Regions from separate parts of the Pseudomonas sp. PDM24 genome, predicted to be linked through region 3. Evidence: predicted binding sites of a transcription regulator. Region 3 holds the regulator's gene; each other region holds the start of a gene.
The links. The regulator FliA, encoded in region 3, starts transcription of late flagellar genes. The targets are predictions, from matches to a motif close to CTAAAGTTTNNNNNNNNNNNGCCGNTAA.
Positions count from the first base shown of each region.

Region 1 (9,644 bases), on a different contig from region 3:
CGAACTCAGCAGTGAAACGATGCATCGCCGATGGTAGTGTGGGGTTTCCCCATGTGAGAGTAGGTCATCGTCAAGATTAAATTCCGAAACCCCTATCTGCGTATGCAGGTAGGGGTTTTGTTTTAGTAGAAGTCACCGATTTTGCTGGCACGTTACCGCTGTAACGGGCTGGTCACAGAATTTCTTGACGACCATAGAGCATTGGAACCACCTGATCCCATCCCGAACTCAGCAGTGAAACGATGCATCGCCGATGGTAGTGTGGGGTTTCCCCATGTGAGAGTAGGTCATCGTCAAGATTGAATTCCGAAACCCCTGTCTGCTTATGCAGACAGGGGTTTTGTCTTTCTGGGCTATAGAAACCTCAATCTGGAATGGGGCACATCCTGCTCTTACGTGCCTTGCTACTCCTTCGAGCCAGCAACTTGCGCCACCAGATATAGATTCCCGTCACTGACAATACTGCAATCAAAACACCTAGCACCGCGATCATGACTTGCCCGGTGAGCCCAATGATCCGCCCTCCGTGTATCGGCAATTGCAGCCGATAAAAACGCTCTCCCAGGGTGCCTTGCCCTGCGATTTCCTGCCCCAGTAAACGCCCGTCCGTGCCATGGAAGAACAGCCAGGACTTTCCATGGGCCTCGGTATCATGTTGCCCAAACCCTGCCCCATAAAAGTTGTACTCAAAGCTGTAATACAACTCCCCGATTGCAGCGGTCAGCCCTAACTTTTGCCCTTCCTGTAACGCACGTTCATAAGCCTGTTGATAACTCAGCCGCGTAACTCCCAGCTCCTCAGCAGGCATGCGTCCGCGGGCCTCGTAAACGCTCGGCTCAATCGGCGAAAACAGTGAAACCACAGGCTTGAAGACCTGACTCGGCAGGTTCATGGCGACACTGCTGACCGCAATCGGTAGCAGCAACAACCAAAGCCACAACCCACCCGCCCGATGCAGGTCAAAATTCAGTCGGTAGGCATGTCCACCCTTGATCATCCAGGCCGTCGACCATTTCTTCCAGAACGGTTTCCCACGTGGAAGCGTCAGCCAAAGCGCAATGAAACAATCGACAACCCAGGCGATCGCGACCAGTCCCATTAACAACAATCCCCAGTTATTCGGCAGGACCAGGTTGTAGTGAAACTCCAGAATGAACGGAATGAAGTTCTCCCGCTGAAAGCAGCATTCTCCCCAGAACCGCTGCCCTTTCTGCTCGCCATTGACCGGGTCCAGATAGAACACCTGATTGGGCTCGGAAAGAGGTTTTCCGGTCGCAGGATCATTACGCGGTACCGCAGCCAGCAATGCGGTATGAGCCTGTTCTGACGGGTACTCCATGTACCAGACTTGTAGCCTCGGATGCTCCGTTTGCAGCTTGTCGACCAAAGCGCCGGGCGGCAAACGCTGACCTTCGGCAGACGCTGCATAAAACCCCGGATTGAGCCACTCATCCAGCTCATGGTTGAACGCCAGGATGCTGCCCGTAAGCCCCGCCATCAGCAGAAACAACGCAGTCGCCAAACCAATGTAGCGATGAAGTAAAACCAGAAATGCACGCATGGAATTTTCCTGCAGAGACGACAAAGCCAGCCCCTGAATTCAGGGGCTGGCTTTTTTGGATAACGAGTCGTTAGAACTGGTAGCTCACGGTAGCGGCGACGTTGCGCTCTTCACCCAGGTAGCAGAAGTTCAGGCTGGCACAGGAGGCCACGTAGGACTCATTGGTCAGGTTGTTAGCATTCAGACGTACGTCCACGCCCTTCAAGCCCAGCTTGCCCAGGTCATAGCCGACAGACGCATCGAACAGCGTGTAGGACGGCACCTTCAGGGTGTTTTCCGCATCGGCCCAGCTGTAGCCGACATAACGCACGCCGCCGCCCAGACGCAGGCCATCAAGCGCTGCGCTGTCGAACGTGTAGTCCGCCCACACTGAGGCCATATGACGGGGCGCCTGAGTCGGCGAGTTGCCCTTGTTTTCGATCACGTCGGTTGCAGTGCTCAACGTACTGATCATCGACTTCGAATATTCGATGTCGGTGAAGGTGTAGCTGCCGAGGACTTTCAGGTTATCGGTCAGCTGCATGTGCGCTTCCAGTTCCAGACCTTGGGAGCGGACGGCGCCTACAGCGCGATAGAAGTTTTCCTGCGGCAGTTTGGTCGCCAGGTTTTCCTGATCGATGCGGAACAGCGACGCCGTGAACAAGTTGTCGGTGCCTGGCGGCTGGTACTTCAAGCCCACTTCCCACTGGGTGCCATCGGTCGGTGCCAGAGGATTGCCGGCGCTGTCCGCGTAGGAATTCGGGTTGAACGACTCGGAGTAGCTGATATACGGCGCGATGCCGTTATCGAACAGGTACAGCGCCCCAGCCCGGCCCGTCAGCTTGGTGCGTTCGTCACTGATTTCCGTGCCTACAGGGCGTCCCGCTTCAGCCAGCCGATTTTCATCGGAGGTTTCAACCCAGTCCTGACGCAGGCCCAAAGAGAAGCGCCACTTATCCATCTCGATCAAGTCTTGCAGGTAGACGCCAGTCTGTTCCAGGCGCCGCAGATAGCTGGTCGGACTGTAGAAGTCGATGGCCGAATTGCCGTACACCGGATTGAACGCATCGATCGGCGCAAGACCGCCACTGGTCCAGTCGACGACCGTCTTGCGCCGCTGGTAGTCCGCGCCCATCAGCACGGTGTGTTTGGTTGCGCCGGTGAAGAACTCGGCTTGCAGCATGTTATCGACGATAAAGGCGTGGAGCTTTTCGTCGCCGCCGGTGTAATAGCGGTTCAACTCGTTACTGGTGGGAGTGGTCCAGCCATAGGCATAAACCTGATCGATCTTCACCTTGGAGTCGAGATAGCGGAAGTTCTGCCGAGCGGTGAAGACGTCGTTGAAGCGGTGTTCAAACTGATAACCGAAGGACTGTTGATCACGCTGGAAGCCATCAATGCCCGGCTCGCCTTCGAAGAAGTTGGGGGAGATCCGATTGCCGTTGCGCTGATGGATCGTGCCATCGGCCGGGACGCCGCCGTGATAGCCGCCGTCGGGATCGTGTTGCAGATAGGCTTGCAGCGTCAGCGAGGTATCTTCGGTGAAATCGATGCTCACCGTCGGCGCCAGGGCGAAGCGCTTTTCCTCATTGTGGTCGAACTGTGTGTCGGACTGATCCGCCAACCCTGTCAGGCGATAGGCGATACGCTTGTCATCATCCACCGGCCCGCTGAAGTCGAAACCCATGCCGCGCTGACCTTGGGTGCCCACCGTGGCCTGGACCTGATGATAGGGCTCATACAACGGTTTCTTGCTGGTCAACGCCACCAGTCCGCCCGGCGAACTGCGACCGTAGAGCACTGACGACGGCCCTTTGAGAATATCGACTCGTTCGAGGAAATAGGGGTCTACCTGCATGGTGCTGTAGGTGCCGCTGTCACCCATGGATTTGAGGCCATCGAGATAGATGTTATCCACCGAGCCGTCGTTGAAACCGCGCATCGCCACGTAGTCGTAACGGTGGGTCGCGCCGTAAGGGTTGGTCAGCACGCCCGGGGTGTAGCGCATCGCCTGGGACACGGTTTGCGAGCCTTGGTCGTCCATTTGCTCGCGGGTCACCACGGACACGCTTTGTGAGGTTTCCAGCAGCGCGGTACTGGTCTTGGTGGCGATCTGGCTGTGCGTTGCGTTGTAGCCATCCATGCTGCCCAGCGCGTTACCCAGGGCGAAGCCTTTGATGTCGGTGGTGGGCAGCGCCAGGGCTTCGGTTTCAGCGACGGGCCGCAGCACATAGCTGCTGCCATCCTGACTGACGGCCACAAGCCCTGTGTCGTTGAGCAAATGACTCAACGCCTGATCCGCCGAATAGTCGCCCTGTAATCCCGGCGATTGAAGGCCCTGAGTTTGAGCCGGAGTCGTCGACAGCGTGATGCCCGCCTGACGCGCGAATTGGTTGAGCACATCGCTCAAGGAGCCGGCGGCGATGTTGTAGCGGTGGCTACTGGCTTCGCTGCCCTGTGCTGCAACGCCAAGTGTCGGCATCAGGCCGACACCCAATGCGGTCGAGAACAGCGCCGCGCGGATGGCGTGGCGCAATACGCCCGATTCCGCGGCGAAATGGAGAGGGTTCTTACTGATGGCGCGCACAGTCATTGTAGGTTTCCGTAGGAAGTCGCTGAAGGCAGAGTTGAAGTGCTTACTGACTAAGCCGGACTTGTTCAGAAAACCCGCCAAAAATAATTCAGGCCTGCCGCTCCAGCGTCACCCAATAGCGAGTGCGATAGCGCAGTTGCACCGCCAGGGTTTGCGGCAGGATGGCCAGCAGTTTGTCGGTGTCTTCGAGACGGAAAACCCCGGACAGCCGCAAGTGGGCAATGTCGGCCGCGCAGGTCAGATAGCCGGGACGGTAACGTCCGACTTCATTAATGAAATCCCCGAGGCGCATGTTGCGGGTGACGATCAGGCCATCCACCCAGGCGCCCGCATCCATGTCCTGCGGCGGTGCCAACTGCGCTCGACTCCGATCGATCAGATAACTCTGCCCGGCCTGCACCTGAATCGGCAGGCCATCGGTGGCCCGTGGCGAATGGATTGCGACGACGCCGCTGGTGACGCTGAGCCGCGTGCAGTCGGCGTCCTGACGAACAATGAAGCGTGCCGCCACACTTTCGAATACACCGTGACGGCTTTGCACCCGCAACGGTCGATCAAACGAAACCCCTTCACTTGCCCCACCGCACGTCACGACGATCTCGCCGCGGGTCAGTTTGATCAGGCGCTGCTGCGCGGTGTAGTCCAGATCCACCGCGCTGGCGGTGTTGAGCTCCAGGCGCGTGCCATCCGGTAACTGGAAACCGCGTCGCTCGCCCGTGGCGGTGGCGAAGTCGGCGGTCCATTGTTGCCAGCCGATCGCATCCTTGCCCAGCCATGCCGCCGAACCCATCAATAACGCGCCCGACAGCAGCTTCAATGCCTGGCGCCGCCCGAGTCCCTGTGCGCTGTTTTCCAAAGTGTTGAAAGCGACTTGAGCGCCGGGCACCGCGCGTAGATTACTGCTCAACTCGGCTTGCAGGGACTGCACCCGTTGCCAGGCCAGTTCGTGTTCATGGTGTTCCGCCCGCCAGACGTCGCATTGCTGGCGCAGTCTGGGATTGGTCGCGTTGTTACGCAGGCGCAGCAACCAATAGATGGCTTGTTTAACCACCTGCTGATGCGGCGCCCCGCGGCGGTTCAGCGCTGAGTTATCCGCAGGCATCACGCTTCATACCGCAGCACGTAGCAGTGATACAGCGCGTCGGCCACATAACGCTCCACCGAACGTAGGGATAAGCCCATGTGTTCGGCGATCTGCTTGTGGGTAAGTCCTTCGCACTGGGCCAGCAGAAATGCCTGACGCACTTTCGGCTTCAGGCCTTCAAGCATGCGGGCGATGCTTTCCAGCAATTCGAGCACCAATGCCCGCGCCTCGGCGCTCGGGGTTTCGGCCTCAGGCAAATGGGCGATGGTTTCCAGGTACGCACGCTCGATTTCCTCACGGCGCCAATGGTCAATCACCAGGCCGCGGGCGATGGTTCGTAGAAAGGCGCGGGGGGCCTTGAGCTCCAGGCGTTCGGTTCTTTGCAGCAGACGGACGAACGTGTCCTGAGCCAGATCCGCCGCATCGGCTGCATTGCCCAATCGCGCACGTAGCCACGTGTTGAGCCACCCGTGATGGCTGCTGTAAAGCGCCTGTACTGCAAACTCAGGTGAAGACATGAACGCGACAGCCCGACGTCACAAATGATAATTAGTCGCATTGTCATCAAGGGTCGGAAAATTTGCAACTGCCGTTCGAGCAACCGTCAGCAAACACCCCTACTTGGGCGCTCTAGCACGCCGTTCGGCGGGTATCTGACGGGTTTCATACAAATCCCTAAGATTTCTCCCGCTCGTGCCGACAGACTGGTGAGACATGCGTGCACCAAAGTAGAGCGGCCCAAAAATGCCGTCTGCGCTGTTACATGGAATGTTGCAACCCGGAACGCATCCCCACTTTTTGCATAAGAAGTCCCATGAAATGAATCTCAAGTTCAGCCATAAAATTCTGCTGGCCGCTTCAGGCGTCGTGGTGCTGGCTTTTGCGTTGTTCACTTTGTACAACGACTATTTGCAGCGAAACACCATTCGGCAAAACCTCGAGTCTTCCGTTGAGCAAGCTGGCGAGCTGACCGCCAGCAGCGTGCAGAACTGGATGAGCGGCCGGGTGCTGGTCCTGGAAAATCTCGCGCAGAACGTCGCTCATCAAGGCGCCAATGCCGATTTGCCGGGGCTGGTCGATCAACCTGCCCTCACCTCGAACTTCCAGTTCACTTACGTCGGGCAGGCCAATGGTGTGTTCACCCAGCGCCCTGACGCGAAGATGCCGGACGGCTACGATCCGCGTCAGCGCCCCTGGTACAAACAAGCCGTGGTCGCCGACAAGACCATGCTGACCCCGCCTTACATGGCCGCGGTCGGTGGGTTAGTGGTGACCATCGCCATGCCGGTGAAAAAGCAAGGCGAACTGCTGGGCGTCGTCGGAGGCGACTTGAGTCTCGAAACCCTGGTGAAGATCATCAACTCGGTGGACTTCGGTGGCATCGGTCACGCGTTCCTCGTCAGCGCCGACGGTCAGGTGATCGTCAGTCCGGACAAGGATCAGGTGATGAAGAACCTGAAAGACATCTATCCGGGCTCCAGTGTCCGTATCGGGAAAGGCAATCAGGAAGTAGAACTGAACAAGCAGGACCGCATCCTCTCGTTCACGCCGGTGAGTGGTTTGCCAAATGCCGAGTGGTATATCGGTCTGTCGATCGACAAGGCCAAGGCCTACGCACCACTGAGCCAGTTCCGCACCTCGGCGCTGATCGCGATGTTCATCGCCGTGACCGCCATTGCAGTGCTGCTGAGTCTGCTGATCAGCGTGCTGATGCGTCCGCTGACCACGATGGGTCGTGCGATGCAGGACATTGCTCAGGGCGAGGGCGATCTGACCCGGCGTCTGGTGGTAGAAAGCAAAGACGAGTTCGGCGAGTTGGGCGGCTCCTTCAACCAGTTTGTGGAGCGGATTCACGCGTCGATTTGCGAAGTATCCTCGGCGACCCGCCAGGTTCATGACCTGTCGCAACGGGTGATGGCATCGTCCAACGCTTCGATCATCGGCTCCGACGAACAAAGCGCGCGCACCAACAGTGTGGCTGCGGCGATCAACCAATTGGGCGCCGCCACCCAGGAAATCGCCCGCAACGCCGCCGATGCTTCGCAACACGCCAGCGGCGCGAGCGAGCAGGCCGATGACGGTCGTCAGGTGGTGGAAAAAACCATCCTGGCCATGACTGAGCTGTCACAGAAAATCAGCCTGTCCTGCACGCAGATCGAAACCCTGAACGCGAGCACCGACAACATCGGCCACATTCTCGATGTGATCAAAGGCATCTCCCAGCAGACCAATTTGCTGGCGCTTAACGCGGCCATCGAAGCGGCCCGTGCCGGTGAGGCCGGTCGTGGCTTTGCGGTGGTGGCGGATGAGGTGCGTAACCTTGCTCATCGCACCCAGGAATCGGCGGAAGAGATCCACAAGATGATCAGCTCGCTGCAGATCGGTTCTCGCGAAGCGGTGACCACCATGAACGCCAGTCAGGTCTCCAGCGAGCAGAGTGTCGAAGTGGCGAACCAGGCCGGCCTGCGACTGGTCAGCGTGACCCAGCGCATCGGCGAAATCGACGGCATGAACCAATCGGTGGCCGCAGCGACCGAAGAGCAGACCGCCGTGGTGGAAACCCTCAACGTCGACGTCAACCAGATCAACCTGTTGAACCAGCAGAGCGTGGCCAACCTCAATGAAACATTGAAGGATTGCGATGCGTTGTCTCAGCAGGCCAATCGGTTGAAGCAGTTGGTTGATAGTTTCAAGATCTGATTGAGGTCAGCTCTACCGCGTTATCGTTCTTCGCGAGCAAGCCCGCTCCCACATTTTGACCGAGTTCTTCCAGGCGGAACGCAGTCGAATGTGGGAGCGGGCTTGCTCGCGAAAGCGGTGGTTCAATCACCACCCCATCAAGACCCTACACAAACAGCTTCAACACATTCCCCATCGCATCATCGGCAAACCCCTGAAGGAAATCCTTGAATCCCGACAGGGCTTGCTCACCGCCCTGAGCCGGTTCAGCGATGATGCTCCAGATCGCCCGCGACTTGCCTGCGCCGATGGATTCCACCCTCATCGCCGCCCACAAATTGCCGATGCCCAAGGTGTTGTAGATGAGGGTCCAGGTCATGTTCATTGCCTGGTCGTCCCGAGAGTTGAGCTGCTCGACCACCAGGTGGTTGTCGTCCTTGAAGAATTTCTTGCGCAGCGACGACACGCCTTCGCCCGTCATCTCGATGTGCGACAGCGCTGGAATGAATCGATCGAAGCCGGCAAAGTTGCCGACCACCGCCCAGACCTGTGCCGCATCGGCCGGTACATCCACCGAAGACACAACATGGCAGCCGTGAGGATTTTTGATCAGGGTATCGGGTTGCAGAGTATTCATGGTTTTGCTCCGTGCAGGGTTAGGGTGAATCAGATGAAGTTGATTTCTTTGAGGTAGTCGCAGCCGCGCCGCAGCAGCGCCGGGGATTTTTCCGGGTAGTGCGCGCCCATCTGCCGCACGCCGGCCTGGGCGTTGTCGTGGCCGATCATCGAGATGTCGCCGATGTCTTCTTCGAAGCCGTTGAGGTAGAAACCCAGCACGCCAAACAGCGCGTTGTCACTGTCGACGCGGCTCAGTTGCTGCTGCCAGTCGGCGACGCTGACCATGGCGAATTCCCGACCGGTCTCGCGAAATGACGCTACGTAGCAATCCCAGCTCAGCGGCTCGGGGTTGTGCAGGTTGAACACCGCTTTTTCGGCCTGGTAACGGCTGGCGTGGAAGGCGATGAAACGGGCGAGGAAATCCACCGGCATCAGGTCGAAATTCAGCGCCAGTTCCGGCACCTGGCCGAGCTGGATCGAGCCCTTGAGCATCAGCATCAAGCGATTCTTGTGGGGCTGGCAGACGCCGGTGAGGCTGTTGAAGCTGATGTTGCCGGGGCGATAAAGATTGACCCGCACCCCACGCTCCCGCGCCCGTTCGAGGATCCGCTCGCCGACCCATTTGGACAGGTTGTAGCCATTCTTGATGTAGATCGGCGGTGTCTGCGCGGGGGGCAACTCCAGCACCCGGCCATCGTCGGAAATCGTGCTGGACGCCGAGAGTGTCGAGACGAAGTTGAAGATCTTCTTGCTGCGCCCTTCACACAGGCGCAGGCACTCGAAAATCGGCTCGACGTTATCCCGCGCCAACGACTCGTAATCGAGGACGTGATTGACGTTGGCGGCGTTGTGCACCAGCGCGCCGAAGGTGCGGTCGATGCGTGCGTAAACGTCGTCCGGCAAACCCAATTGCGGTTGGGTGATGTCGGCGGCGTAAACGCTGACCCGGCTCAGGTCCAGATGGGTGAGACGGTTATCCCGCAGGGCCTGGGCGAAGCGTTCGGCCGCGGTTTGTCCGCCGGACTCACGCACCAGGCACGCGACCTCGGTGGCGCCCCAGGCCAGCAAAGCCTCGACGATGTGTACCCCGAGAAAGCTGTTGGCGCCGGTCACCAGCACTTTATGCACAT
Region 1 covers NZ_JAHUWR010000012.1:66,150-75,793, reverse strand. The annotation lists rRNA gene rrf (5S ribosomal RNA) at 184-299, shown strand; gene KW837_RS28175 (PepSY domain-containing protein) at 365-1,561, opposite strand; gene KW837_RS28170 (TonB-dependent siderophore receptor) at 1,632-4,133, opposite strand; gene KW837_RS28165 (FecR domain-containing protein) at 4,222-5,235, opposite strand; gene KW837_RS28160 (sigma-70 family RNA polymerase sigma factor) at 5,235-5,735, opposite strand; gene KW837_RS28155 (methyl-accepting chemotaxis protein) at 6,037-7,917, shown strand; gene KW837_RS28150 (SRPBCC family protein) at 8,063-8,533, opposite strand; gene KW837_RS28145 (non-ribosomal peptide synthetase) at 8,563-9,644, opposite strand, start outside.
Region 1: KW837_RS28155 (methyl-accepting chemotaxis protein) is a predicted target of FliA. The motif match lies at 5,893-5,920, and genes of this name have one in related genera.

Region 2 (9,644 bases), on a different contig from region 3:
TGCTGAACGCATTGACTGCTTACGCAACGGCAGAACAACAACACATAAACGCATTGAACCGCTGGCAAGTGGCTCGTCTGAAACTGGCAGCCAGCCTGGGGCACTTGGGGTTCTGGAGCCTTTAACCGCACCTCGAAGCATCACCAACGCGGCACATTACTACAAAAAACAGTTCAGCAAGAACTCATAACCAAGAGGCACTGATGGATCGCAACACTACATGCACAGACGTCAATCCACGCCACACCGGCTCATTTTTTCGGAACACATATTCGGTGCTTGCGCTTTACTGGAAAAGCGAGGAAAAACTGTTCGCTTGGTGTGCACTGGTCGCATTGGTAGTGCTTTCATTGCTAGCCGTGGGCACCGCTCTGGCTATCAATGAATGGTACAAGCATTTCTACAATGCCATTCAGGACTTGGACGCCCATGCGTTTTACAGCCTGGCAGCAGTGTTCATCGCAATCATCTCGTTTTCCGTGCTGCGCTCGGTGTTGACGACGTATCTGGTGGACATCTTTGCCCTCAAATGGCGACGTTGGCTGACCAATCACTACCTCAGCGCCTGGATGCTCAAATCAAACCGTCCCGAGCAGATCGAACAGCGTGTCGATAACCCAGATCAACGCATTGCCGAGGACATCAACAAGTTTACCTACGAAACCATCGACCTGGCCTGCGGCCTCATTTATACACTTGCCAGTGTCATCTCCTTCAGTGTGGTACTGATTGGCATTTCAGGTGACGCCACGTTGTGGGGGGTTAATGTCCCCGCCTACATGTTCTGGGCAGCCATTCTGTATGCCCTGGTCGGTACGTACATCAGTCAGAAAATTGGTTTCAAGCTGGTGTCCTTGAGCAACAACCAACAACGTTCGGAAGCAGACCTGCGCTACTTCCTCGTCCGCTTTCGCGACGACACCAAGACGCATTCGACCAACAACGGACGTCACGCCGAAAAAGCCTGCATCAGTGAAAAGCTCGATATCAGCCTGGCCAACATGCGCCGCACCATTAAGGTCAAGATGCGCCTGTCATTGTTTACCGAGAGTTACAGCCAACTGTCTCTGGTGTTCAGTAGCTTGCTCGCCGTTCCTCGTTTCTTTGCCGGCAGCATCATGTTCGGTGATGTTATGCAGATCAATTCGGCGTTTGGCAACCTGTGTGAAAATTTGAGCTGGGTCATCAATGCCTACCACCGCCTTGCCGACTGGAAAGCGACTACCGACCGACTCATTTCGTTTGATGACGCGCTGGACCTGGGCATCGAAGTCAAACCCCGGCCTGAGTATCGCCCTGCGCTTACCCCATAGACCCAATGACGTCCCCCTGTATCTAGGACCTATACATGCCTCTCCAAGCTGCCTTATCTGAATTATTCATCCACGCCAAAGCCGCGGGTATAGCCGGTATCTTTCAGTTCATATTTTCTGAACAGCAAAGTTTTTGGATCTGCGCACCCACTTCCACCATAGCTCGGCCTGGTGTACACCCCGGAGCCGTTGTAACAATCTCCCTGGAGGCGTCTGTCTTCCTTGCGATCATGCGAGGGGCAGCCGACATTGAAGAACTCTTCTCTCAAGGTCAGCTGAGCATATCCGGGAACATCGGCCGCGCCACGTTGCTTCCTTCACTCATCAGCGCTGCTCGATTCTCCGGGGGAAAGGCAGTGCATGTCGAAATGGACCGTCGCTACCTTGCTCGCCCACGCTTCAGTGAACAGCTTTCGATGCGGGTTGATATGAACGGAGAAATTGAACGGCGCCCGAAGTGCCAGGTTTCGGTAGAGGAATTCAATACCCATTATCGCGCTAATGGCATCCCGCTGCTGCTCACCGAAGCCCTTACTGACTGGCCCTTGTTTAACATGTCACGCCCTGCCGTCATAGAACACCTAGGTAATGTCCAGGGCATTACTCGCCATGGCGACTATGCTAAGAAAGCCTTCTCCTCCGAACGTGACTTCCGGGCCACCTGCCTAATCGACTTCATTGCCACTCTAGATACCGCAGGACACCAAGGTAGCTGCGAGCCGTCAACCTACATGGGCAACAACCGAGCTCCGGAACAGCTGCTCCAACTGATCAGGTTCCCCGATTACTTCAAAAGGAGTCTATATCTTCCCCCGCGCTTCTGGTTGGGCCCGAAAGGTACACTAACCCCACTTCATCGTGATGACTCCGACAATTTTTTTGCTCAGGTTTGGGGCGAGAAGGCGATACTGCTAGCCGCACCGCACCACCGCGAAGCATTAGGCAGTTGGTCAACTTCACCCCAGGGCGGGCTGGAGGGCTGTGACTTCAACCCTTCCTCTCCGGACTTCGACAGATTTCCTAAGGCGAGACAGGTGAAATTCTTTCACCTTCAACTACGACCTGGCGATATGTTGTATCTACCCGAAGGCTGGTACCACGAGGTCAGCTCGTTGAGCTTGTCACTCTCAATAAACTTTTGGGTGAACGCCGTTCGTAGCGAGACTTATGCATTGCTTGGGGATTGAGCATCTCTCGAACTCACTGGGCGGCTTAAGCTGGGTCTCAATGAAGGGTAATTGTTGTATGCCCAGAGGTTCGACTGAACGTATGCGTCCGGGGAACCCGTCTTGCGCAACTAAACCGGTTGCCATCTACACGGCAGCAACTCGGCAATCTCACTCGCCCGCTGCGTCGGCCAGTTCTTGCGACCCAACGCCCATGGCCGGATCTGGTTGTCGGGTAGTCAGACGCGGTCACGCCGAGTTCGAAGCTGGCTTTATAACCGCCAAAATCCCTTTCCAGTCTTGCAGGAAATTGCGCGCGTGCTCACCGGCGCGGCTGGGGCTGAAGTCATAACGACAGCCGCTGTTTGGCAGAATTGGCTGGTGGCGTAGGCCCAGACATAAGAGCGGTGGTTTTTCTTCAAACCTGGAGCAAGCATCTGCACCGGTGTTTAGCGGGCGCAACCTTCAGAATCGGAAGTTGGCCACTTCACCGTGAGCGTTTTCTGGCCAAGCGACAGCTCAATAACGGCCACCGCTTCCGTCTGCCGTTTGGCCGTGGGTCTTAATGGAACGAAAGCCGGCAACGGCTTCGGATCCACGGCGGCCTGATGTGACGACAGCTGTAAGAAGATCACCGCTTATCAAGGATGCGAAGCAAGGTTGTCAAATCGATTACAAGGGGGACAACGGAAAGCAATTTTATGAGGTATTCCAATTGGTATTCCAATCAAAATATAAAATAAAAATTAATGATAATAATCAATAGCATAAATGTCAGATTCAGATTACCCCGGCCCACCAATCCGAAAACGACAAAGCCCGCCAAGTGCGGGCTTTGTTGCATCTGGGGTTTGGTAAATTGTCAGATCCCCGCATCCACCTGTAGGAGCGCGGCTTCCCCGCGAAGAGGCCAACCAGACCCGCACAAATCACCCGCGGTCAAAGAGGCAACCATCACCGCGATCGCCCGGAGATGCCATGCGCCAAGCTCTCCTATCATCGACCTTCAGCCATGCTTCGCCACCGTCGAACGCCACCGTCGAACGCCACGACGAATCCAGAGAGTCAGGAGTTCCTCAATGATTTCGATCAAGCTAGGCTTTTCTAAAGGCGCTAAAAGCCCCTTTGCAGACTTCATTCGTAATGCCAAGTCCGATCAGAAGAAGCGTGTCTACCGTGAAGTGCTGAATGAGGCTACCAAACAGCAGAACCTCGTGATGATGGAAGCTGAAGCCAAACGAGGCTAATCGCACGTCCTAAAATAGCCCGGCTCAATGCCGGGCTTTTTTATTCTATTTGGCCTCGTCCTAGGAAATTTCCCGCAAGCTGTGGCGAACTCCATGAACTGGCGAGTAACGATCAGTAAAGATAACCTTCCGTCTTCGCTGCAACCCGGCGAACGGTTTTGACAGGCCGAAAAGCGTAGGGATCCCTAAATTTCCGGAGTTCCCCCATGAAAAAGACCAAACCAAAGCCACGTGGAAACCCAGTCACTCCAGAGTCGGAAACCCTCGACCTGACCCAACTCTCCAAAGCCACCCAACGCGCCGTCAGCGCCCGCTTGCGCGACCCGAAACAGCCCGATCCGGTGAGCCATGTTTTCACCATCCTCCCCGACGTCGACACACCCACCCTGCTCGCTCACGCCAGCGAAACCCTGGCCTCCATGAATGTCATGACCACCGATCTGGCCGACCAGCTCGAAGGCTCGCATCGCAATGTGGCATTGGCGATTCAGCAACTGGCCGTGCTGGCCGAGATGTTGATCAACCGAGCGCTGGATAACCTCGATTCACCTATGCCGGCGGTCACGCCCGTCTGCCACTGAGTGATCGCGCTCGTTGATCGAATGGAGGTTTTGTCATGGATAGATACATGCCGGTCACCGGCATCGACTGCACCATCGCGTCGCTGCTGATCGACACCGAAGCGCCGCTGGACGTGCTGCATGAAACGGCGGCCTACCGCATCCGCACGGCGACTCAATTGCTGGAGAGTTTCGCTGTGAACGAAGGCGTTCACAGTGAGCTGGCGCGGGTGTTGGTGACTTCGCTGCGTGATGGCTGCGATTTGCTGGATGTGGTTGGGCGAAGGTTACAGATGCAGGTTTCGGCGTTGTAACGAACCCAGCATGTTACCCCAACACAAAAAGGCACCTGACGAACATATCGCAGGTGCCTTTTCTGGATTGTGCGGCATTAGATGACTCAACAGTAGGTTTCATGATCTGTAACTTACTGTCGACTCAATGGACGCAGAGTCGCCACGCTTTCGGCCTTGTATAAAAAAAGGATTTCTCTGACAGATTAGAACCACGTCATCCTGGGAAATTTCCCGCAACCTGTAGCGACTTCCATGAACTGGCGAACAACGTTTCCGGCAGATAGTCTTCACGCTTCGCTGTAAACCCTGCGGACGGTTTGACAAGCCCGAAATAGCGTAAGGATCCCTAACCTCATGGAACGCCCTTATGAAAAAAATCACCCTGCATTTAGTTGAGAATACGGCCACTTCAAAGCCTGAAACCCTCGACCCAACCCAACGCCCCCAAGCCACCGAGCGCGCCGTCAACGCCCGCCGGCGCAACCTGAACAGGAACATCTTCAGCGTCCGCCCCGACGTCGACACGCTCACCCTGCTCTCTCATGCCAGCGAAACCCTGGCGTCCCTCAACGTCATGACTCTGGACTTTGCCAACAAACTCGATGGGCCTCAGCGCAATGTGGCGCTGGCGCTTCAGCAATTGACGATGCTGACCGAGCTTCTGGTCAACCGAGCGCGGGATAACCTCGATCCGAACGCTTCGGTGCCGGCGGGCAAGCCTCCCGTTGTTCACTGAGTGATCGAGCGACGACTACAAACGCAGATTTCGGCGTAGAAAAGCAAAATGGGCGGCCTCATTGAGGTCGCCCATTTTTGCTGATGCCGTCGTTGCTACATCTAGAAGCCTAAGTCCTGAATGCGCTATGCCGGCAGTCTTTGTTGCTACCCAAAACTCAGTGCAAATGGCGCACGCTTACAGTTTTAGCCAGGCGATTACGTAGCTGCTCCAGCACATAGCCTTCCGGCAGGTTCATCTGGAAGATAGGGTGCAGGTCTCGTCGACGAAACTCGTCGGGGCGAACGGGCATCGTCAAGCTGATTGCCATGTTGGGTAACGCATCTTCGTCGTAGCGGAAAATGAAATCCTCCGCGCTGGTGAGGATTCGGCCGCTGCTCCCTTCGGGGGTACTGACTTTGAGCGAGGTCATTTTCATTAAAACAGCTCACCAAGTTCTTCCAGGGTCGGCATGGCTGCCGGAATGACAGCAAATTCGCAATCCAGAGCACCTAACACCCGCGCATAAGCACTCATGCTCACAGAAAGAGTGCCCTTCTCTACTGCGATGACTTTCTGCCGAGTCAGCCCGGCGAGTTCGGCGAGATTTGCTTGCGTCAGGCTACGATTCATACGCTTTTCGCGTATTTGCTTACCTAAGCGGGAGATCAACAGAGAATAATCCATGTTCATTTACCGTGACATTTATATTTAAATGTACCGTATGCATAACATTATTGCGACTCCCCCGGTATCTCGTTCACTCAGAGGCCACGCCAAAGGCCTTCCATCCACATGAATTTTTCTTCACCCCATCACCTCTCCCCAACCTGTACATTGCCCTCGCTCATTCAAGAAACTACGGTTTGCCCGCGCTCCCGCGGGCTTTTTTTTGTCTGCGGTTTTGTTGGCGGTCAGTTCAAATAGCCCGCGCAGGGGAAACCTTCGGCAGTTCCTGCAGGCATTTCAATCGATACAAATATTCCTGCTCCCCATGCTGCTGCGAACACCGCGCCTGATAACACTTCCTGATCAAGCCAAAACCGGTCGCTTCAGCCAGCCGTTGGCTCGCCACGTTGGCCACGTCTATGGTCAGGTAAAACGTGAAACCGGGCAGGCTTTTGATCAATTCTTCGAGCGCTGTGCGCATATAACCTTTGCCCGAATACTCGGTATTGGCCCAGTAGCCGACGACGTAGCGGTTGCGGTGCCGGGGCTTCAAACCAATGCAGCCGATGATCGTGTGCGCCGCATCGTCGACGATAAACAGCCGCCGCTCACCTGTTTCGCTTTTGAATTCATCGACTGCCCGCGCGAGGAACGATCGGGCCTCGTCCTCGGTGGTGTAGGGTTTGGCCCAGGGCAGAAATTCGGAATGGGTGGTAAAACTGGCGTTAAGCGCATGCTGCAACGCTTTACACCATTGGGGGTCGGGGGCACTCAATCTCAATGTATGAGTGCCCACCGTCAGCGAAAGCTCCATTGCATCTTCCTTGAATTCAAACTCCGTAGCGTCAAACAGTAGCAGTGCCAGGAAGGACACTGCTACTCAGGCGTTCAACGGCCTCCCGGCCTAAATCTCCGCGTTGGCGGGTGAACTCGTAAACGGTTCAACGACAGTTCGCTCAGCCTGCTGTCGCACCGGTAGCTCCAACCGCGCCCGCCCATAGAACGCCAACGCCGTCAGCAAACATGCCAGCCATACAAAGATTCCGGCCCAGAAGGTGTGGGACATGTAGTGCCAACCCTGTAGAACCCGCGTCGTGCCGTAAACGAAACCGAGCAGCAGCGAGCCGTGCATCACCGCTTTGGAATATCGCCAGCGGTAGCGGCGAGCCACAAAGTACAGCGCGAGCATCGTGAAGCCGCCTGATGCATGCCCGCCTGGCCAGCAGCGACCGTCGCCTGCGACTTTCAGCAGGTCGAAATTCTGATACCACTCCTTGTGTTCGATTTTGCCGGCGTACTGGGTCGTTTCGACCGGGCAATACACACTGGTGTGGCCTTTGAGGTAGTGGATAACGCCAGTGCTGATGGAAAACGCGAACACCACATAGAGGAAGTCCCGACGGTGTTTACTGGCGAACCGAAGTATCGGCGCGACTTTGATTTTTTCCAGGAGTGTGATGATCTTCGAATGTTTTTCAGCCTTCAGTCGCGGCCAGAGAAACGACAGCAAAGCGCCAATCATCGCGACCTCACCAGTCCAGTTCGGGATGATCCGCGCCCATTTATGAGTGATTTTTTCGAACAGATGGACATGCTGTAACGGAAACAACCGTGTGGCCGGATCATAGAAAAGATCGCTGAAGGCGATGTCTATCTTGGTAATGTCAAACAACAGGAACACCACGACCGCGCAGGCCAGCGGAATACCGAAGTTCACCCAGTAAAAGCGGTAACGGGAAGCAGTCAGCATCGTACGTCCTGATCCAGAGGGATGATGGTGAGGCTCATTCAGTGGTCACCGAATGCCAGTCGGAGGCTTCGATGAAACCGAGCATGCGCGGCGGCTGAGACTTTTTGGCGGAGATAAACAGAGAAGCGCCATAACCCAAGGTCTCGGTCGATAACTTGAGATCTTTTTCGAGTTGCGCCATGCATTCGCTGTGGGTCACCAGAATCAGGTTGCGTCCGGCTACCTTGTGCGCCAAGGCATCGCGCAGCATGTTGTCTCTGCAGTGGACCAACCAGTCTTCGCCGACGCCGACCTTGTTGAACATGTAACCGGCGGTTTGCGCCGTGCGCATCACCGGGCTGTTGTAGATGTCAGCCCGATCCAGCCCCAGATGCTCGAACTGCGCGCCGACACTCACCGCCACGCTACGGGAGCGATCGGTGATGCCATCGTTGCCGATCAGGCAGGCGGCCGTGGAGTGATCACAACGCTCGACGTGGCGCACCAGCACGATCATGTCGCCTTTGGCCCACCCGGTCGCCAACGCCCGGGCACCCGCCACATTGCCATGGGCCAGGTCTGGGACGGCGGCGGGTCGCAACAGCCACACGGTCAGCGGAATAACCAACAAGGCAGATGCCAGCACGACTGCAGCGTTTCGATAACGGGCCAAACGGCTCAGATCGATCGAGCGTTTTATCCCGAACAGACTCAGTCTCAATTCCACATCAAGCCGCCTCGCCGGGATACACCATTGTAATTCGATGTCGCGAGGGTAAAGAGGCGCGCGTCGGCAGCCGGTGAAACCCATGTGAAAAAAAGATTAAGACTTGCCCAAAAATCTTGTTACAGAATCCGTCCAACAAAATCCTTTCAGCTCCCGGGATTGCTGCCGATACAGACCTGCTAACCCCCTTGCTGGCTCTTAAAACAACAATCTTCCAGCCAACCGACGATCAAGAAGCACAACGTTCCTGGAGGAATATTGATGAATAGCTGGTTCGGTAATATCAGCGTGAACCTGAAACTGGGCCTGGGATTCGGCCTGGTCCTGGCACTGACCTGCGTCCTCGCCCTGACCGGCTGGACGAGCCTGGGCGGGTTGATTGACCGCAGCAACTGGATGAGCGACATCACTCAGCTCAACGCCGGCCTGACCAAGCTGCGTGTGGTTCGCCTGCAATACATGCTGACCAACGGTGACGAAACCGCCGCCCAGAATGTGCAGACCACCCTCGACGGCTTCGTCGCTCAGCAACAAGCGTTGCTGTCGAGTTTCAAGAGCCCGGAAAACGTCAAGTTGCTCAAAGAGCAGAGCGCGACCATCAGCGCCTACCAGATATCCCTGAACAAAATGCGCAGCGCCTACCGCACCGGTAACAGCGCCCGCGACGCCATGGGCGCCAATGCTGAAACCGCCAACACGTTGATCGAAGCGATCAGCACCCGCGTGCAGCAAATGCCCCTGAGCGACCAACGCTTCGAACAGTTCCAGGCCATTACCGCGGCCAAGGAAGCGTTCATCCTGGCTCGCTACGAAGTGCGTGGTTACACGGCTAACACCAACGCCGAGACCGAGCAAAAAGCCGTCGCCCAACTGGACACGGCCATCGCCAGCCTGAAACAGCTCAGCGTGTATTTCGCCGAGACCCAGCAAGATGCGCTGCGCCAGCTGGAAACCGCGCTGAGCAACTACCGCAGTGCCTTGCAAGCGTATAAAGCCGCGAACACCGAGGCGGTGCAGGCGCGCAAGGAAATGACCGAACAGGGTGCCACCATCGTGACCCTGAGTGACCAGCTGTATCAGATCCAGCTCGACCGCCGCGACGCCGAAAGCGCCCAGGCCCGCACGCTGCAACTGATCAGCACCTTGCTGGCCTTGCTGGTGGGGGTCATCGCCGCCGTAATCATCACCCGTCAGATCACCGGCCCGTTGCGCGATACCCTGG
Region 2 covers NZ_JAHUWR010000007.1:38,809-48,452, reverse strand. The annotation lists gene KW837_RS21955 (TolC family protein) at 1-125, shown strand, start outside; gene KW837_RS21950 (SbmA/BacA-like family transporter) at 204-1,313, shown strand; gene KW837_RS21945 (cupin-like domain-containing protein) at 1,349-2,500, shown strand; partial or broken gene KW837_RS29145 (transposase) at 2,727-2,928, opposite strand; gene KW837_RS21935 (hypothetical protein) at 3,559-3,726, shown strand; gene KW837_RS21930 (DUF6124 family protein) at 3,933-4,307, shown strand; gene KW837_RS21925 (hypothetical protein) at 4,343-4,600, shown strand; gene KW837_RS21920 (DUF6124 family protein) at 4,950-5,318, shown strand; partial or broken gene KW837_RS21915 (HipA N-terminal domain-containing protein) at 5,491-5,736, opposite strand; gene KW837_RS21910 (helix-turn-helix transcriptional regulator) at 5,736-5,984, opposite strand; gene KW837_RS21905 (GNAT family N-acetyltransferase) at 6,217-6,780, opposite strand; gene KW837_RS21900 (phosphatase PAP2 family protein) at 6,871-7,716, opposite strand; gene KW837_RS21895 (histidine phosphatase family protein) at 7,751-8,422, opposite strand; gene KW837_RS21890 (methyl-accepting chemotaxis protein) at 8,684-9,644, shown strand, end outside.
Region 2: KW837_RS21890 (methyl-accepting chemotaxis protein) is a predicted target of FliA. The motif match lies at 8,567-8,594, and genes of this name have one in related genera.

Region 3 (9,644 bases):
AAACGTAAAAAGGACTCCCGTGAGAAGGGCGAAATTGCGCGCTCCAAGGAGCTCAATACCTTGGCGGTCATGCTCGCCGGCGCCGGTGCGCTGCTGATTTTCGGTGGTGCATTGGCGCAGGACATGATGGAGCTGATGCGGATGAACTTCACGCTGTCGCGGGAAGTGATTCTGGATCAGCGCAACATGGGTACCTTCTTGCTGCACTCGGGACAGATTGCCCTGTTGGCGATTCAGCCGGTGATGATCACTTTGCTGTTGGCTGCGTTGATCGGCCCGATCTCTCTCGGTGGCTGGCTGTTCGCGGCCGGCTCCATGGCGCCCAAGTTCAGTCGCATGAACCCCGGCGCGGGCCTGAAACGGATGTTCTCGGCCAAGGCTTTGGTTGAGCTGCTCAAGGCTCTGGCGAAGTTTTTCATCGTCTTGTTCGTGGCGTTGGCGGTCCTGTCGTCGGACATCGATGATCTGTTGCGCATCGCCCACGAGCCATTGGACATGGCGATCATTCACAGCTTGCAGGTGGTCGGCTGGAGTACCTTGTGGATGGCTTGCGGGCTGATCATCATCGCCGTGGTCGACGTGCCGGTGCAGCTCTGGGAAAGCCACAAGAAGCTGCAGATGACCAAGCAGGAAGTGCGCGACGAGCACAAGGATCAGGAAGGTAAACCAGAGGTCAAGCAGCGCATTCGCCAGTTGCAACGCGAGATGTCGCAGCGGCGGATGATGGCGGCCATTCCCGAGGCCGACGTGGTCATCACCAACCCGACTCACTATGCCGTAGCCCTCAAGTACGACCCGGACAAAGGCAATGCGCCGGTGCTGTTGGCCAAAGGTAGCGATTTCCTTGCCTTGAAAATCCGCGAAATCGCCGTGGCCAACAATGTGCTGCTGCTCCAATCGCCGGCGCTGGCGCGTTCGATCTACTACTCCACCGAGCTGGAGCAGGAAATCCCCGGCGGGCTGTATCTGGCGGTCGCCCAGGTACTGGCCTACGTCTACCAGATTCGCCAGTACCGCGCCGGCAAGGGTAAACGTCCGGATCCGCTCCAGGATGATTTGCCGATTCCGCCGGATCTGCGCCGCGATTCCTGATTGTGCGTTGGTAGTGCCGGCCTCTTCGCGGGCAAGCCTCGCTCCTACAGTCCGGTGTCGTTCGCATAAGTCGCTACTGACTCAAATCTGTAGGAGCGAGGCTTGCCCGCGAAGGCGTCGGTACAGACGATACAAATCCCCAAAACGGCCCTCTATCTCCCCGCTCGGCAAAAGTTGGAAGGCTTCTTGCAGTAGCCGCCCTGCGCCTGCTTCAGGCGTCAAAGATTTGCTTTAAAGGAACGGGGAAAACCGGTGGATCGCTCTCAGTTAATCAACACTGCACGCACAAACGTTGCCGACCTCAGTCGGGGCAATCTGGGCGTGCCGCTGTTGCTGCTGGTCATGCTGGCCATGATGATGTTGCCGGTGCCGCCGTTCCTGCTGGACGTGTTTTTCACCTTCAACATTGCCTTGTCCATCGTCGTGTTGCTGGTCTGCGTGTACGCCTTGCGGCCGCTGGATTTTGCGGTGTTCCCGACCATTCTGCTGGTGGCGACGTTGTTGCGACTGGCGTTGAACGTGGCCTCGACACGGGTGGTAATGCTCCACGGTCAGGATGGCCATGCGGCCGCCGGTAAGGTGATCCAGGCCTTCGGTGAAGTGGTGATCGGCGGCAACTACGTGGTTGGTATCGTGGTCTTCGCGATTCTGATGATCATCAACTTCGTCGTAGTGACCAAGGGTGCCGGACGGATTTCCGAGGTGAGCGCGCGTTTCACCCTCGACGCAATGCCGGGCAAACAAATGGCCATCGACGCCGACTTGAACGCCGGCCTGATCGATCAGAACCAGGCGAAACTGCGCCGGATGGAAGTGGCCCAGGAAGCCGAGTTCTACGGTTCCATGGACGGTGCCAGCAAGTTCGTGCGCGGTGACGCCATCGCCGGCCTGCTGATTCTGTTCATCAACCTGATCGGCGGCATGGCAGTCGGTATCTTCCAGCACGGCATGACCTTTGGCGATGCCGGTCGGGTGTATGCCTTGTTGACCATCGGTGACGGTTTGGTGGCGCAATTGCCATCACTGCTGTTGTCGACTGCCGCTGCGATCATGGTGACCCGGGCTTCCGGCTCGGAGGACATGGGCAAGCAGATCAATCGTCAGATGTTCGCCTCGCCGAAAGCCTTGGCCGTGGCCGCTGGCCTGATGGCGGTGATGGGCCTGGTGCCAGGCATGCCGCACTTCTCCTTTCTCAGCATGGCAGCCTTGGCGGCCGGCGGCGCTTACCTGTTCTGGAAGAAGCAGAACACGGTCAAGGTTCAGGCCCTGCAGGAGGTCAAGCGTCAGCAGGAACTGTTGCCATCGCCGGCCCGCGCCCAGGAAACCAAGGAGCTTGGCTGGGATGACGTGACCCCTATCGACATGATCGGCCTGGAAGTCGGCTACCGCCTGATCCCGCTGGTGGATCGCAACCAGGGTGGTCAGTTGCTGGCACGGATCAAGGGGGTGCGTAAAAAGCTGTCCCAGGACCTGGGCTTTCTGATGCCGACTGTGCATATCCGTGACAACCTCGATCTGGCGCCAAGCGCCTACCGCCTGACACTGATGGGCGTGATCCTGGCCGAGGCCGAGATTTACCCGGATCGCGAACTGGCGATCAACCCGGGGCAGGTCTACGGCACGCTCAACGGCATTACCGCCAAAGATCCGGCTTTTGGTCTGGAGGCGGTCTGGATCGAAATCAGCCAGCGTGCCCAGGCGCAATCCCTCGGCTACACCGTGGTCGATGCCAGTACAGTCGTGGCAACCCACTTGAACCAGATTTTGTACAAGCACTCCAGCGAGTTGATCGGCCACGAAGAAGTCCAGCAACTCATGCAATTGCTGGCCAAGAGCTCACCGAAACTGGCTGAGGAGTTGGTGCCGGGGGTGGTTTCACTGTCGCAGCTGCTCAAGGTCTTGCAAGCATTGCTGGCCGAACAGGTGCCGGTACGGGACATTCGCAGCATCGCCGAAGCCATCGCGAACAACGCCGCCAAGAGTCAAGATACTGCCGCTTTGGTGGCCGCAGTGCGCGTCGGCGTATCCCGTGCAATCGTCCAAAGCATTGTAGGCACTGAGTCGGAGCTGCCTGTGATCACCTTGGAGCCAAGGTTGGAACAAATATTGCTCAATAGTCTTCAGAAGGCAGGACAAGGCTCGGAAGAGGGCGTTCTGCTGGAGCCAAGCATGGCAGAGAAACTGCAACGTTCGTTGATCGAAGCGGCGCAGCGTCAGGAAATGCAAGGTCAACCGGTGATTCTGCTGGTGGCCGGTCCGGTTCGCGCGATGCTCTCGCGATTCGGCCGACTGGCAGTCCCGGGTTTGCATGTGTTGGCTTACCAGGAAATCCCTGACAACAAGCAAGTGACCATCGTTGCGACAGTAGGGCCCAACGGCTGAGGTAGTGGTTTATGCAAGTTAAGCGTTTTTTCGCCGCCGATATGCGTCAGGCCATGAAACTGGTTCGTGATGAGCTGGGCGCTGATGCCGCCATCATTGGCAATCGCCGGATTGCCGGCGGTGTCGAGCTGACGGCTGCCCTGGATTACAAATTGTCGGCGCTGGCCCCGCGTGTTCCGAACATGGAGCTCGAGGACGAGCTGCGCAAGACTCAGTCGCGGATCGTGACCGCCCAGGCCGAATTGAGCCTGCGTAGCGACGGCGAGAGCGACAACAGCACCAATCGCCAATTGTTCGCCGGCCTGCCGCTGACCGCCGCCGAGCCACTGATCGAACCGACTTACGCTGAACCTCGTCGTGCTGCACCAGCCCCCGCGCCAGCCTCCGGTGGAGTTGACCCGCGAGCCTTCGATTCGATGCGTTTCGAGCTCAACAGCTTGCGTGAACTGATGGAAGTGCAACTCGGCTCGCTGGCCTGGAATCAGCTGCAAGGCAGCCGTCCGGCCCAGGCCAACCTCTGGCGTCGCCTGCAACGCATCGGTCTGTCCGGCCCGTTGTCGCGCGATCTGCTGGCACTGATTACCGATATTGATGAACCCCGTCAGGCCTGGCGCATGTTGCTCGCGCACCTGGCGCGGATGATCGCCACTCCGGAAATCGAGCCGTTGGAAGAGGGTGGTGTGATTGCCATGGTTGGCCCGGCAGGCATGGGCAAGACCACCACGCTGGCCAAGCTCGCAGCGCGTTATGTGCTCAAGTACGGCGCGCAAAACATCGCGCTGGTGAGCATGGACAGCTATCGCATCGGCGCTCAGGAACAGCTCAAGACCCTGGGCCGCATCCTCAACGTGTCGGTCACCCACGTCGACCCGGGCCAATCGCTGGTGCAGGCGCTGGAGCCTTTGCTGCGCAAACGCGTAGTGCTGATCGATACCGCCGGCCTGCAAGCCAGCGATCCAGCACTGCGCATGCAGCTCGAAAGCCTGGCCGGACGGGGCATCAAATCAAAAAATTATCTGGTCTTGGCAACCACTAGCCAGAAACAGGTTCTAACCGCCGCTTATCACAGTTACAAACGTTGCGGCCTTGCCGGCTGCATCCTGACTAAACTGGATGAAACGGCAAGCTTGGGCGAGGTGTTGAGCCTGGCTATCAGTCATGAACTGCCGGTGGCTTACCTGACCGATGGCCCGCGGATTCCGGATGATTTGCATCTGCCGCGTCGTCATCAGTTGGTGAGTCGCGCCGTTAGCGTGCAAATGCAGGAAGAACCCAGCGAAGAAGCCATGGCTGACATGTTCGCTGATATTTACCACAGCCCGACCAAGCAGGTTGGCTGAGGTACTAATGAACAGTTTTTGTACCTACATCGATGGTCTGCCATGCATTGTTCAGTTGGTGAACGCGCAGCCAGTAATGTGGCCTCCGTCTAAGTAAGACAAGGTAAAGAAATAACATGGGCAGCATGCATCCCGTACAGGTGATCGCGGTGACCGGCGGCAAAGGTGGCGTCGGGAAGACTAACGTGTCAGTGAACTTGTCCCTGGCTCTAGCTGAGCTCGGCCGGCGCGTCATGCTGCTGGATGCCGATCTGGGACTGGCGAACGTCGACGTCCTGCTGGGACTGACACCCAAACGCACGCTGGCCGACGTGATCGAAGGCCGCTGTGAGCTGCGCGACGTGCTGTTGCAAGGACCCGGCGGCATCCGCATCGTCCCGGCGGCGTCCGGCACCCAGAGCATGGTTCATTTGAGCCCGGCCCAGCATGCCGGCCTGATCCAGGCTTTCAGCGACATCGGCGACAACCTCGACGTATTGGTGATCGACACCGCTGCGGGTATTGGTGACTCGGTAGTCAGTTTCGTTCGCGCAGCGCAAGAAGTCTTGCTGGTGGTGTGCGATGAGCCGACCTCGATTACCGACGCCTACGCGCTGATCAAATTGCTGAATCGCGACTACGGCATGAACCGCTTCCGCGTCCTGGCCAACATGGCGCAGAGCCCGCAGGAAGGCCGCAATCTGTTCGCCAAGTTGACCAAGGTCACGGATCGTTTCCTCGACGTCGCCTTACAGTACGTTGGTGCCGTGCCTTACGACGAAAGCGTGCGCAAGGCCGTGCAGAAGCAGCGTGCTGTCTACGAAGCCTTCCCGCGTTCCAAGTGCGCCCTGGCGTTCAAGGCCATTGCGCAGAAGGTCGATACCTGGCCACTGCCGGCCAACCCGCGTGGGCACCTGGAGTTTTTCGTCGAGCGCCTCGTGCAACAGACCGCAGGACCCGTCCTATGACAGCCAGTGGCTACAACCTCTACAAGAAGTCGGCACGTGACGCGCAGTACGAGCTGATCGAGCGTTACGCGCCACTGGTCAAACGCATTGCCTACCACTTGCTGGCGCGTCTGCCGGCCAGTGTCCAGGTCGAAGACCTGATCCAGGCCGGGATGATCGGCCTGCTTGAAGTATCAACCAAATACGACGCCAGCAAAGGCGCGAGCTTCGAGACGTACGCGGGCATTCGAATCCGCGGCGCGATGCTCGATGAAGTGCGCAAGGGGGACTGGGCGCCACGTTCGGTTCACCGCAATACCCGCATGGTCAGCGACGCAATTCGCTCGATTGAAGCTAAAACCGGCCGTGACGCTAAAGATCACGAAGTTGCGGCCGAACTCCAATTGAGTCTCGACGATTATTACGGGATTTTGAACGACACCCTCGGTAGCCGGTTATTCAGTTTCGACGATCTGTTGCAGGACGGCGAACACGAAGGGCTGCACGAGGATGGCGCCAGTGCTCATCTCGAGCCGTCGCGCGATCTGGAAGATGAACGCTTCCAGGCGGCGCTGGCGGACGCGATTGCCAATTTGCCGGAGCGTGAGCGACTGGTGTTGGCGCTGTACTACGACGAAGAGTTGAATCTCAAGGAAATCGGTGAGGTCCTGGGGGTCAGCGAATCGCGGGTCAGCCAGTTACACAGCCAGTGCGCGGCCCGTTTGCGGGGGCGTTTGGGGGAGTGGCGAGCGCGCTGACAGGCAGTGTGGGGACACTGCGAACGAGGTGGGTACGGCATTTTGCTGCATCGGCCACGGCCCGTTGTAATCCATACAACTGTTGAGTGTTACGCCGAATTGATTGAACGGCGCGTTCAGGTGCTGCGCGCGTTTTAAGACTGCTTGGAGGTCGAATTGGACAAGAATATGAAAATCCTCATCGTTGATGACTTCTCAACGATGCGGCGGATCATAAAAAACCTGTTGCGTGACCTTGGGTTCACCAACACGGTCGAGGCGGATGACGGTATTACCGCGATTCCGGTCCTCAACAGCGGGAGCATCGACTTTCTGGTAACGGACTGGAACATGCCCGGCATGACCGGTATTGATCTGCTGCGCCACGTGCGTGCCGATGAAAAACTCAAACACCTGCCGGTGTTGATGGTCACGGCCGAAGCCAAGCGCGAGCAAATCATCGAAGCCGCTCAGGCGGGCGTGAACGGCTATGTGGTCAAGCCATTCACGGCTCAAGCGTTGAAAGACAAGATTGAAAAGATCTTCGAACGCATCGGTTGATGTGCAAAGCCAGTCCGTCACGGGGGAGCTATGGAGCATAACGAATCTTCACAGGGCGATTTTGAGTCGACCCTGAAAAAACACGCGGTCGAACTGGTCGAAAGCCTTGAAAAAGGCAGGTTCGGCGACGCTGTGCAACTGATCCATGAGCTCAACCAGACCCGTGACCGCGGCCTGTATCAGGAAGTGGGCAAGCTCACTCGCGAGCTGCATAGCGCGATCGTCAATTTCCAGATTGACCCGCACATGCCGCAAGCCGAGGAAGTGTCTCAGATCACGGATGCCACCGAGCGCCTGGGGTATGTGGTCAAGCTGACCGAGGCCGCGGCCAACCGCACCATGGACCTGGTGGAAAACGCCACACCGCTGATCAACAGCCTGAGCGACGAAGCTCAGGCGCTGAGCACGGATTGGGGACGGTTCATGCGTCGCGAAGTCGGGGCCGAAGAGTTCCGCGAACTGGCTCGGCGGGTCGACGGTTTCCTGACCCGCAGCAGTGAAGACAACCGCATCGTGTCGAGCAACCTCAACGACATTCTGCTGGCCCAGGATTACCAGGACCTCACCGGTCAGGTGATCAAGCGCGTGACCCAGTTGGTCACCGAAGTTGAAAGCAACCTGCTCAAGCTCGTGCTCATGGCCAGTCAGGTCGACCGCTTTGCGGGTATCGAACATGACCGTGAAGCGATGCTGGCTGAAAAAGATCCGCAAAAACATCTCTCTCAGGGTGAAGGTCCGCAGATTCATGCCGATAAAAGAGAAGACGTTGTGTCCGGTCAGGACGATGTGGACGATTTGTTATCCAGCCTAGGATTCTAGAGTTTTAGCATTTTAGGTTTTTTAGGTTTTTAGACCTCAGGAGCACCCCCCTTAATGAGCTTCGGCGCCGATGAAGAGATCCTTCAGGATTTCCTGGTTGAGGCCGGCGAGATTCTAGAGCAACTGTCCGAACAACTGGTCGAGCTTGAAAGCCGACCGGATGATGCGGATTTGCTCAATGCAATTTTTCGCGGTTTTCACACTGTAAAAGGGGGCGCCGGCTTCCTCCAGCTCAACGAGTTGGTGGAGTGCTGTCACATCGCCGAGAACGTGTTCGACATCCTGCGCAAGGGTGAACGACGCGTCGACTCGGAACTGATGGACGTGGTTCTCGAGGCACTGGACGCGGTGAACGGCATGTTCAGCGAAGTCCGCGAACGCAGCCCGATCACGGCTGCCACGCCTGAGTTGCTTGCAGCGTTGGCCCGTTTGGCCGAGCCGCAAACCGCCGATGAGTCGGCACCGGTCGCCGAGGTGGTGGAAGAACCTGCCGCTGAAGAATCGGGCGACATCACGGATAACGAATTCGAACAACTGCTGGACTCGCTGAATGCCGTCAAGGCTCAAGCCGAGGCTCCAGCGGCTGCGCCAGTGCCGACCAGCGATGCCTCGGCCAGCGACGAAATCACCGATGCCGAGTTCGAGTCGTTGCTCGATCAATTGCATGGTAAAGGCCAGTTCGCCCCCGATGCAGTGGTCGCGGCGCCCGCCGCACCGGCGGCCCCGAAAGCGCCAGGCGACAGCTCCGACATCACCGACGACGAGTTCGAAGCACTGCTCGACCAGTTGCACGGCAAAGGCAACTTTGCGGTCGATGCATTGGAGTCGGCGATTGCTTCGGCTCCGGCCCCGGCTGCGCCAACCGCTAAAGCGGCCGGCGACGATCTGATCTCCGATCACGAGTTCGAATCACTGCTCGACGAATTGCATGGCAAAGGCAAGTTCACCGAGGTTGGCACTGGCGCAGTGGTTTCTGCTCCTGTCGCCAAGGCGCCAGCACCGGTTGCGAAACCTGTGGCCAAAGCGCCCGAGCCAAAAGCCGAAGCGCCGAAACCGGCCGCCGCTGCTGCACCGGCACCTGCTCGTGCCCCGGCCGCACCGCCACCGGAAAAACCGGCCAGCGAAGCCGAGACCACCGTGCGGGTCGATACCGCGCGTCTCGACGAGATCATGAACATGGTCGGCGAGCTGGTACTGGTGCGTAACCGCCTGGTCCGCCTGGGCCTCAACAGCGGCGACGAAGCCATGTCCAAGGCCGTGTCGAACCTCGACGTGGTCACGGCCGACCTGCAAACCGCGGTCATGAAGACCCGGATGCAGCCGATCAAGAAAGTCTTCGGGCGCTTCCCGCGTCTGGTTCGCGACCTGGCTCGCCAGCTCAAGAAAGAGATCAACCTGGAGCTGGTCGGCGAAGAAACCGACCTCGACAAGAACCTCGTCGAGGCCCTGGCCGACCCGCTGGTCCACTTGGTGCGCAACTCGGTCGACCACGGTATTGAAGAGCCGGCTGAGCGCGAAGCGATGGGCAAGCCTCGCAGCGGCAAGGTGATTCTGTCCGCGGAACAGGAAGGCGACCACATCCTGCTGTCCATCTCCGATGATGGCAAAGGCATGGACGCCGATGTTCTGCGCGGTATCGCCGTGAAGAAAGGCCTGATGGACAAGGATGCGGCGGACCGTCTCAGCGAGACCGATTGCTTCAACCTGATCTTCGCTCCGGGGTTCTCGACCAAGACCGAGATTTCCGACGTCTCCGGGCGCGGCGTGGGCATGGACGTGGTGAAAAC
Region 3 covers NZ_JAHUWR010000001.1:162,104-171,747, forward strand. The annotation lists gene flhB (flagellar biosynthesis protein FlhB) at 1-1,092, shown strand, start outside; gene flhA (flagellar biosynthesis protein FlhA) at 1,345-3,474, shown strand; gene flhF (flagellar biosynthesis protein FlhF) at 3,486-4,814, shown strand; gene fleN (flagellar synthesis regulator FleN) at 4,931-5,761, shown strand; gene fliA (RNA polymerase sigma factor FliA) at 5,758-6,498, shown strand; gene KW837_RS00780 (chemotaxis response regulator CheY) at 6,667-7,038, shown strand; gene KW837_RS00785 (protein phosphatase CheZ) at 7,069-7,857, shown strand; gene KW837_RS00790 (chemotaxis protein CheA) at 7,912-9,644, shown strand, end outside.